DNA from 2 places in the Paracoccus tegillarcae genome. Region 2 is predicted to be linked to the other one. Evidence: riboswitches for the same ligand, from Rfam matches in the RefSeq annotation. Region 2 holds a riboswitch; the other holds the start of a gene.
The links. A riboswitch is a leader RNA that binds a small molecule or an ion and turns the genes downstream of it on or off. The one in region 2 is predicted to bind cobalamin.
Positions count from the first base shown of each region.

Region 1: another riboswitch for cobalamin. It lies ahead of CUV01_RS00720 (DUF1636 family protein); the one in region 2 lies ahead of CUV01_RS18260 (TonB-dependent receptor plug domain-containing protein).

Region 1 covers NZ_CP025408.1:143,808-149,152, forward strand. Annotated here, with positions in the region: gene cobN (cobaltochelatase subunit CobN) at 1-503, opposite strand, end outside; gene cobW (cobalamin biosynthesis protein CobW) at 503-1,552, opposite strand; gene CUV01_RS00720 (DUF1636 family protein) at 1,555-1,905, opposite strand; cobalamin riboswitch at 2,010-2,209, opposite strand; gene larE (ATP-dependent sacrificial sulfur transferase LarE) at 2,312-3,118, shown strand; gene larB (nickel pincer cofactor biosynthesis protein LarB) at 3,111-3,770, shown strand; gene CUV01_RS00735 (hypothetical protein) at 4,088-4,576, shown strand; gene CUV01_RS00740 (acyl-CoA synthetase) at 5,235-5,345, opposite strand, start outside.
Region 2 covers NZ_CP025408.1:3,716,081-3,721,425, reverse strand. Annotated here, with positions in the region: gene CUV01_RS18275 (ABC transporter ATP-binding protein) at 1-544, opposite strand, end outside; gene CUV01_RS18270 (FecCD family ABC transporter permease) at 541-1,530, opposite strand; gene CUV01_RS18265 (ABC transporter substrate-binding protein) at 1,527-2,285, opposite strand; gene CUV01_RS18260 (TonB-dependent receptor plug domain-containing protein) at 2,314-4,137, opposite strand; cobalamin riboswitch at 4,258-4,449, opposite strand; gene CUV01_RS18255 (NAD-dependent deacylase) at 4,566-5,240, opposite strand; gene CUV01_RS18250 (hypothetical protein) at 5,251-5,345, opposite strand, start outside.

The DNA of each region.
Region 1 (5,345 bases), 190 kb from region 2:
ACGGGCCCGGCATAGATGCCCGCCGCCAGCGCCAACTGCGCCAGTGCCGCCTGCGCCGCAACCGCGCCGCCGGCATCACACAGCCGCCGCAATTGCCGCAGCACCGATGCCGGCACAGTCGAAAGCGCATCCAGCGTCGCATCATCGCGCCCATCGGCTGGCAGCACGGCAAGCGCGATCCCCTTGCGCCGCGCCAGATCCTGAACCGAGGCCAAACCGTAGGGCCAATAGGCCTGCCCGCCGATCAGGCGGATAAGGATGCCCTTGGCGCCCGCCAGCGTGTTCTCGACATAGGTATCAACCGAAACCGGATGCCGCAGTGCCACCAGATTGCAAAGCCGCAGCGAGGGCAATCCGTCTGCCCCACGACGCCAACCCGCCGCGAAAGCGCCCAGATCGCTGTCGGAAAACGACAGCACGACCAGATCGCCCGGCGTCTGGCCGGGGTCATAGGGTGTGTCGGTCTCGTCCAGACCGTGGCTTTCGCGAAAGACGACATGCATCAGGCGGGCACAGCCCCCAGCAATGCACCACGAATGGCGGTTTCGTTCACGTCGTCATGTTCCGCGATCACCACCAGTCGCGATGCGCGCGGCTGGCTGCCCCAGGCGCGGTCATATTGGTGCCGCACGCGCGCGCCCACCGCCTGCACCAGCAACCGCATGGGCTTGCCCGACACCGCGACATAACCCTTGACCCGCAGGATGTTCTGTTCGCGCGCCAGCCGTTCGATGGACGCAACCAGATCAGCCGGGTCGCCGATCTCGGGCAGGTCGATGACCACCGTCTCGAAATCCTCATGCTCGTGGTCGTCGGCGCCGTCGTGATGGCTGGGACGCGCGGCCAGATCATCCTCTGCGGCAGCGCCCACACCCAGGATAACCAGCGGATCGATGATGCCTTCGGTCACGGCAAGGATAGGCAGCGGACGCGGCGCCTCGGCCTCGATCACCGCGCGGGCCGCGTCCAGCCCCGCCCTGTCGACCAGATCGGCCTTGGTCAGCAGCACCACATCGGCGCAGGCGATCTGATCCTCGAACACCTCGGACAGGGGCGTTTCGTGATCGAGGCTGTCATCGGCCTCGCGCTGCGCCTGCACGGCGGCCTCATCCGGCGCAAAGCGACCCGCCGCCACGGCCTCGGCATCGGCCAGCGCAATCACGCCATCAACAGTAATGCGCGACCGGATCGCGGGCCAGTCAAACGCCTTGAGCAAAGGTTTCGGCAGCGCCAGTCCCGAGGTTTCTATCAAGATATGGTCGGGCTTTTGCGGCATCGCCATCAACTTTTCCAGCGTCGGGATAAAGTCATCGGCGACGGTGCAGCAAATGCAGCCGTTCGACAGTTCCAGAATATTCTCGGCCGGGCAGCTTTCATCGGCGCAGCCCTTGAGGATCTGGCCATCGACACCGACGGTGCCGAATTCATTCACCAGAATGGCCAGCCGCCTTCCCTGGGGATTGGCCATCAGATGCCGGATCAGTGTCGTCTTGCCCGAGCCCAGAAAGCCGGTGATGACGGTGACGGGGGTTTTGGTCAGATCGTTGGTCATGTTCACTCCTGCGGGGGAATACGGGCAAGGCTTTGCTTGCGGAAAATCACTGGCCGCTCGCGCCAGGGCACCAGCCCGTCAGCGGTGGCGGCATAGGCGGCGGCACCGGTCAGAATATCGGTGGCATTTTCGGGGGTCAGACGGCCATAGACATAAGTCCACTTGCCCGGCGCAGACAGCGCGACCGAACAGCCCTGCGAACAGGCCGACAGGCATTCGACCGGGCGCAGTTCCACGCCGTCGGGCAGCGCGGCGCCGGCCAGCGCGTCATGCAGCAGCGCGCCGGGGCGTGGATCATCGCCCGCAGCCGCCTCGGCGCGGCAGGTGGTACAAACATGCAAAATGGCGCGCATTGCGGCCCCTTCGTCGCTGGTGGCGTCGGGGGTGGGGCCAGTAGGACAGGATGGGGCACGCGACCAAGCATCCTGCCTGCCGGTCGCGAAACACCCCGTTCGCCCGTTAACACTCAGCGCTGGCAGGTCTCCCGGCTTGCGGATCAAACGGTCGTCCCGCCTTCCCAACCCGTCCTGTAGGGGTCAGTGGCCTGGGCGACCTCTCCGGTCACGGTCGCGGGGGCGGCTGCGTTCAGGCCATTGGCCCTTTGCATTCCCTCTTCGCCTGCCACGGATGGCAGGAACCAGCGCAGCGCCACATGATCCGGTCACCCCCCGGTTGTCAAGCGCTAGCCGCCACCTTGATCCTGCCCGGCTTTGCGACCATCGTGGGGGCTGTGTTTTCGCCCTGCCCGAGGCCCGGCCCGTGACATCCGACACCGCCACATCCGTTCCGATCGCCCTGCGCGATGCCCTTCGGCGCCACCCGCGGCTGGTGCTGGCGGTCAGCGGCGGGGTCGACAGCATGACGCTGGCGCATGCGGCGCACCATGTGTTGGGGGTGGATCGGGTGGCCGTCTGTCATGCCGTTTCGCCCGCCGTGCCCGATCTGGCGACCCGGCGCGTGCAGGACCACGCTGCCCGCAATGGCTGGCGCCTGCACCTGCTGGAAGCCGGTGAATTCGCCGATCCGAACTATCTGAAAAACCCCGTCAACCGCTGTTATTTCTGCAAGTCGAACCTTTATGACCGCATCGCGGCATCAGTGGCTGGCAGCATCGCATCCGGCGCAAACTTGGATGATCTCAACGACTTCCGCCCAGGACTTAAGGCCGCAGATGAACGTCGCATCTGCCATCCTTTCGTGGAGGCGGGGCTGCGCAAGGCTGATATCCGCGCGCTGGCCCGCGCCTTTGGCCTGGATGATATCAGCGAATTGCCCGCCCAGCCCTGCCTTGCCAGCCGGATCGAGACCGGCCTGACCGTCACCCCCGAAGATCTGGCCTTTGTCCAGCAGGTCGAGACCGCGCTGGACGCGCTGGCCCCGCGCGCGACACTGCGCTGCCGGGTCGTTGCAGGCGGCATTCGGCTGGAGCTGTCGCCCGACCTGATCGCCGATACGGGCCTGCACCAGCGGATGTCGGCAACGGCACGCGACCTATGCGACACCGCAGGGCGCGCGCTGCTGTCGGTGACGCCCTACCAACGCGGATCGGCCTTTCTGCATGGCTGAGCCGGACATCCCGCCGCAAGTCCGCTTTGACTGGCAACGTGAGGCGCGCACGGGCATCCCCGAGGCGGTGTTTTGCGACGGCAAGACCATCGAACATCTGCAAGTCATCCTGACCGAGGCGCGCGACCGTCAGGCGCGGCTGTTCATGACCCGCCTAGCCCCCGACACCCATGCGGCACTGGCCGGCACCTTCACGCTGGATTATTGCGCGCTGTCGCAGACAGCCATCTTCGGTGGCCTGCCGGACGGCCTGCCGCAACGCGACAAGGTGGCGCTGGTCTGCGCCGGCACCTCGGATCTGCCGGTGATCGAAGAGGCCCGCCGCGCCCTTGCCTTTCACGGCATCGAGGCGCCGGTCTTTGCCGATGTGGGCGTGGCTGGGCTGTGGCGGCTGATGTCGGTTGCCGAGGACCTGTCACGCTTTCCGGTGCTGATCGCCGTGGCGGGGATGGAGGGCGCGCTGTTTTCCGCCCTGGCCGGGCTGGTGCCGGGGCTGGTGATCGCGGTGCCGTCGCCGGTTGGCTATGGCGTCTCGGCTGGCGGTCAGGCGGCGCTGACGGCAGCGCTGGCCAGTTGCGCGCCGGGCGTGGTGACCGTCAATATCGGCAACGGGTTTGGCGCGGCCGCGGCGGCGCGCAAGATCATCGGCTAGATCCTGCGTGGTGTAGATTGGCACTGAGGCGCACCTCGGCGGAGGTGTAAAACCAAAGACTTCCCAAGATATTCGCGCACCGTTCATTCCCCGTTTTGCAAAGAACCCTTACCCCTCAGCCGATGTTCACTGCGCATCACATGAACAGGCGAGATCGGGGCGGAGCGGGAATTCGCCGAACCCAGCATGGAGGTTCACTATGACGGTAAGCTGCGGGAGATCGTTTTTTTGGAACTTCGAACTCCCCATCGAGTTTTGATATCAGCATTGCCCGTGATCTGCACGGCTCATGCGCCATCCAAGATGGAGAAAAGTGAATGACATTTCGTATCGCCGCCGCAACCTCAGTCCTTGCAATCGCGACATTGCCGGCTTTTGCGCAGGAAACCGAGACGCCTGATATGACCGGGCAGGCCGAACTCGTTGGCAATATGGGTAAGATCGAAGCAAACATCGCTGAAGCGCATGCGCGGCTCTTTACCCATATGCTCTTGCCGCAAGACGATGAAGAACGGCAGACCTACAGCGAGGCATTCAGCAACGATATTGCCTCGGTCGACGAATACCTCTCGCTGGTGCAAGACTCTGATCTGTCAGCCGAGGGTGCGGCCGAGATCGAGAATTTTGCAGCCGAATGGTCGGAGGTCAAAGACCTTGCAGATGGTCTGACCGACGCGTCCCGAGATGAGCTCGCATCGGTGGATGACATCAAGGCGTTCTCGAACGCCGTGCTTGAACTCGACGATTACATTGACGCGGCGCTCGAAGCGGCCGGGCTGCCAGACGACGATGACGCGCCGGAGTAAGGTTCTTGCCCGAACCACGTTCGCGGAACCCATAGGGCCAGTCGTGTGAGCCTTGGACTTCAGCGACTACAGTCAGCATGACGGTGAGCGCGCGGGCAATCCTGCGAAGGGGTCCGTTCTTTTGCAGCGGCGCTTGAGGCAAGACGACGTCGCTCGAGCCGAGCGGGATGATGGCGCGGCATTGTGCACCCTGAGTATGGGCACGCCGCATGGTTCCACGCAACGAACCTCGCTTGGCGTGACTATGCCCTCGGATGTGCTTTGGTCGGGCAGTACATGGATGCTCGTCCGGCCAAGACCTCCGATACCTCCATGCCCAAGCTTCACAATTTCGCGGAGTTGCCGGGTCGGCTTACAGTTGAGGCAAAAGAGGCGCGCTCGCAATGCTGTTTGCTGAGACGACATTCAATCCAGCCGCAGCATCGCGCGCCTTCGGGCTCTGACCCGGAATTGGCTGCGCGGGTCGTGAACGGCTGCTTCGCCGGACGGTCTGGCACTTTCCCAGCACAGATGATCCGAACGTGAGTTCTGCCGCCTTGGCGGGGGCGGTGCCGAGGTTTTTTCGGCGCGGCGGGCAAACCGTCCTCGGGGCGTTTCAGTCGCCTTGAGGACGAACAGTTGCCACTCGGGTAGATGTCAGTGGCAATTCACACATGGCCTAGCTGTCATCCGTGATCGCCCTGGCGCGGTCGCGCAGCACGAATTTCTGGATCTTGCCGGTCGAGGTCTTGGGCAACTCGTCAAAGACGAATGTTTTCGGCACCTTGAA
Region 2 (5,345 bases):
CGTGCCCCTCATCGGCCAGCGCGCGAAACAGCCTCAGACAGGCCAATTGTTGCGCCGGATCCAACCCCGAGATCGGTTCATCGGCCAGAAGCAAAGGCGTTTCCTGTGCAAGCGCGCGGGCGATCAGCGCGCGGGCCTGCTCACCACCCGACAGACGAGTGGCCGTACGGCTGCGAAACGGCCCCAGCCTCATCCGGTCAAGCGCCGCATCAATGGCAGTGCGGTCCTGCGCGCCGCTGGCCCCGGGCCATGGGATGCGGCCCAATGCGACCAGATTTTCGACGCTGACCGGCCAGGCTATCTCGCGTGATTGCGGCAGATAGGCGGCGGTCTGGGCACGCTGATGTGCAGGCTGCGCGGCCAGATCCGATTTGCCCTGGAACGCGATCAGCCCAAGTGCGGCCTCCATCAGCGTGGATTTTCCCGCGCCGTTTGGACCCAGAAGGCCAACAAACTCGCCTTTGTCCAATGACATCGAGACATCGCGCAGAACCGGGCGATTGCGGCGCGTGACGGACAGGTTTTCCAGCCTCATCAAGCTCATCCCAGACCTCCGCGCGATCGCGTCTTCCAGATCAGATGCAAAAACAGCGGCGCGCCGACCAATGCGGTCAACACCCCCAGCTTGAGATCACGTTCAGGCATGATCAGCCGAACGGCGATATCGGCGGCCAACACCATCGCGCCCCCGCCCAGAGCCGAGGCGGGAAGCAGGCGCGAGGGCCGCGCGCCGACCAACGGGCGCAGGATATGGGGCACCACCAGACCGACAAAGCCGATGGCGCCCGCGACCGCCGTGGCCGGCCCGACGATCAGGGCAACGCCGAACACCAGCAGCCAACGCAACCGCCCTGGCGACACGCCCATCGCAGCGGCGGCACTTTCGCCAAGCGTCAGCGCATCCAGCGCCCGACCGCTGCGCAGCAGGATCAGCGCGCCCAGGATCATCGGCGGCAATGCCAGACCCACATGCACCATCGAGCGGTCGGCCAGCGACCCCATCAGCCAGAACACGATCTCATTCGCGGCATAGGGATTGGGCGACAGGTTCAGCATCAGCTGCGTGCCGGCCCCGGCCAGTGCTGACAGCGCGATACCTGCCAGGATCAGCGTGACCGATCCGCCGCGCGGTCCTGCCAGCAGCATCAGCACGCCGACGCCAATCGCAGCACCCGCCAGTGCCAGCAGCGGCAGGCCCAGGGCGGCGCTGGCAGACAGGCCGCTATGGATGGCGATGACCGCGCCAAGTGCAGCCATGCCGGAAACACCGATCAGCCCCGGTTCGGCCAAAGGGTTGCGCAGATAGCCCTGCAAGGCTGCGCCCGACAGGCCCAGCCCGGCACCCACCGCCAGACCCAGGATCGCGCGGGGCAGACGGATTTCGCGCATGACGATCGGCATGGGACCATCACCGCCAAGGATCAGCGCATGCAGCCCCTCTGTCAGGCCGATGCCCGCCGGACCGGTGGTGAGCGACAGGATGAACAGCAATGCGACCAGCAGCGTCAGGGCGATCATCAGGCGGCTCATTGCAGCGCCTCGATGGCGTTCAGCACATAGGGGGTGCCGCAAACCCAATCGCGATCTGTGACCTCGGCCAGCCCCGGTGCGGCATGGACCAGCGCCGGATGGTCCAGAACCGCCTCAGAGCGCGACTGACCGGGCCACTTCGCGCCCGTCACCAGGCGGTCAGGCTCGGCCATGACCAGCAGTTCCATGGGCAAGGCGGTGGTGGTCTCGATCCCGTAATCGGCCGCGATGTTGTCATAGCCCGCTGTCTCGATGATCGCGCCGGCCAGGGTTGCCGGCCCCGAGGTAAAGCCATTGGCGTAATAAAGCGCGGCGCGCCCGCGCGCCGTCGCAGTGCTCAGCGTGGCCAGCCGGGTATCGAACTGCGAGATCAGCGTCGCGGCCTGTTCATCGCGGCCCAGCCATTCGCCGACCAGCGCAAGCTCATCGCGGATCGCCTGAAAATCCTCGGCGGGCGGTAGCACTTCGACCCGGATACCAAGCCTGCGCAGCATGGCCACGCTTGGACCCGAGGTGAACTGGCCCGCGATCACCAGATCCGGCTGCATCAGATAGATTTCCTCGGCGCGGCCGTAATTCGGCTGATATTTACCGGCCTCTTCTGCCATCGGGGACATTCGCGGATCGCTGGCCAGATCACTGACCGATACCAGTTGCCCCGGTGCGGCCAGCAGCATTGCCATCTGGTCGGTGCACAGGTTCATCGACACCACCCGTTCGGGCGGTGCGGCCCCGGCAGGAATGGCGGCAGCCAACAGTGCCGCCGCCACAACCCCTATGTATTTAGAAACCCGCACGAAGCCCGACATAAAATGCGCGGTCCGAGGTGCCGTAGCCATCGTTAAGCTGATATTCGCGGTCCAGCAGGTTCTCGACCCGAATATAGCCCGTCGCCTGATCGGTGAGCGGGTGAGACAGGCTAAGATCGACCGTGGCAAAGCTGGGCAGATCTAGCGCGCGGTCGGCCTCGTGATGCAGGCTCAGACCGGCTACGGTGCCGGTGGCGAAGGTGGTTTCTGCGCCAAGCGTCAGCACATGTTCGGCGACATCGGCCCAGCCCGTCGAGTCGACGTTGTCGGTATAGGTATAGGCGCCCGTCAGCGAGAACCGTTCAGCAAGGGCGTAACGTCCGTCGATCTCGACGCCGCGGCGGCGCGATTTGCCCTCGACCTGATTATAGCCATCGTCGGACCAGTCGTCGGTCCCGCGATCATCCCAACCGATCATGTTGTCGGCATTGAGCAAGAATGCTGTGGCGCGCAGATGGGCGTCGTCGCCCCAACGCTTTTCAACGCCCAATTCGGCGCTCAAACTGTCCTCGCGTTCCAGCGACGCATCGCCGAAAGGACCGAACAGTTCATAGAGCGAAGGCGCACGAAAGCCGTTGCCGACCGAGGCACGAACCAGAAGGTCAGGCCGAGCGCGCCAGACACCGGACATGCGGGCAGAGGTGAAACCACCAAAGCGCGAATGATCATCACGGCGCACTGAAAGGTTTACGTCGACGTCCGGGCCAAATGGCATCGCGATTTCTGCGAATGCACCGGTCAAGGTCGCCTCGCCATTGCCCTCTGCCTTTTCCTTCTCGCGGTCGGCACCAAAGATCAGCCTGCCGCCTGCCGCACCGATATCGGTTGCGCCCTGCCAGCTTAGCTTGGTGCGGGTGCCGTCGAACGCATCGGCAACCCCGTTCGAACTGCTGATCCGGTCGCTGCGATAGCGCGTGAGCGAAAGATCGTGTTCAACCGATCCGGTGGTGAATTCGGCGAATGCGCGCAGGCCGTAGGCCTTGAGCGTGTTGAATTCGTCACCCGGCGTGCCAAAAGTATCGCCGCCAAACTCGTCGAAATTTCCGGTGCTGTCGGTCGAAAAGCCGTTCAGGCCAATGGTGGTCTGGTCGTCGATATGGCGGGCCGCATAGAAACTGAGGCGGGTGGCGTCGTATCCGTCTGTCTCGAAATTGCCGTCATTCTCGTCGCGGGCCGAGAAGCCATCGGTCTTGATCCGGCTGGCGGAAAAGGCCAGTTCGGTCGCTGCATCGCGATAGGTCAGGCCATAGCTGGCGGCCAAGGTGTCGTAGCTGCCGGCCTCGATGCCGAAGCTGTGGTGAAACCCATCCTCGGTCGGGCGCAGGCTGCGGATATCGACAATGCCCGACACGGCGCGCGATCCGTAAAGCGCTGACTGTGCACCGCGCAGCAGTTCTATCCGACCAATGCCGGTTCCGGTGAGGCCACCGAAGTCGAAAGAGGGCTGGCCGGCCGCAGGGTCACTGACGTCGATGCCGTCGATCAGCACTGGCACATATTGGCCCGGTGCGCCGCGCACAGACACCGAGGCCGTGGTGCCAAGCGGGCCCGATCGACGGACCGTCACACCCGGCATGTCCTGCAAGACAGCCGAGACCGGGCGTGCCGGCGTTTGCAGCGCGTAGCCCTCGACTACAGAAACTGAACTGCCGGAGCGGTCCAGATCGGTCGTCTCTCCGGCGGCGAGGATGGTGATCTCTGGCAGCATATAAGGCGTGCTGGCTTCCTGCGCGGCGGCGGGCAGGACGGCTGACCCAAGCGCAGTGGTGGCAATCAGCAGGTGCAATGGTCTGGTCATGTCATTCTTTCCGGTCGCCCCTGATCCGGGCGGGTTGTGTGATATCCGGGAAAGATTTCGCCGGACGGTTTGGTAACCACCACGACGGAAAAACCGTTTCGCACATGCCCCACGCATGCGGTCAGGGTGATGGCCTTGGCAGGTCTCCTGACTTCGCGGGTCACAGCTCTGGCCGGGTCTTCCCATCCGCTGTGCGGACAGTGACATTTCCGGCCTCGCTATCCGCTTACAGTTGCGGGGGCAGCCGCGGAGTTACACCGCGTTCCCTTTTCACCGGGTTTTAAGCCCGGAACCGAGGCAAGGGCGGGGTTAACGGATGGTCGGGCGTGGCGCAAGGATTATCGGGGGCGCCTTGCGTCCCGCGATGGCCGGGGGACGCCCCCCGGACCCCCGGCGGCATCGATAGGGGCAGTTTCGGCCGCTGATCCTTATAGCGACGCGATCCATTCGGGGACGGTCTGGCTGGCCGGGCCGGTGATCCGCTGGTCGAAATCGCGGGCATTGGCGCTGTCAGCGAGGTTCAGTTCAAAGCAGCGCGTGCCCATCCGCGCGGCGTGCTGGGCGAAACCTGCGGCAGGGTAGACATTGCCGGAGGTGCCGATGGCAGCGAACAGATCGGATTGTTCCAGTGCCGCCCAGATGCGTTCCATGTGATAGGGCATTTCGCCGAACCAGACGATATCGGGGCGGGTCGCGGTCTGGCCGCAGGCAGGGCAGGGATCCGCCCGGTGCATCAGCGCCGGTGCATCCCATCTGTGATCGCAAGCGGCGCAGAGGGCGCGGTTCAGTTCACCATGCATGTGGATCACGTCCGGGCTGCCACCGCGTTCGTGCAGATTGTCGACGTTCTGGGTGACGAGGGTCAGGTCGTGCATGCGGGCCAGCTGGGCCAGCGCATGATGCGCCGCGTTAGGATCGACCCTGGCCAGATTTGCCCTGCGCTGGTTATAGAAACGATGAACCAGCACCGGGTCGCGGATAAAGGCCTGCGGTGTGGCGACATCCTCGACCCGATGGTTTTCCCACAGGCCATCATCGCCGCGAAAGGTCGCAAGCCCGCTTTCAGCGGAAATTCCCGCGCCGGTCAGGACGGTAATCCGCAAGGCGGCTGGCCTAGCGGCAATACGCCTCGGCCGTGCCGGCAAAGCGCTTGTAGCGCGCCCAGAAGGCGTTGTCGGCGTTGCTTTTGGACATGCGCACTTCTTGTG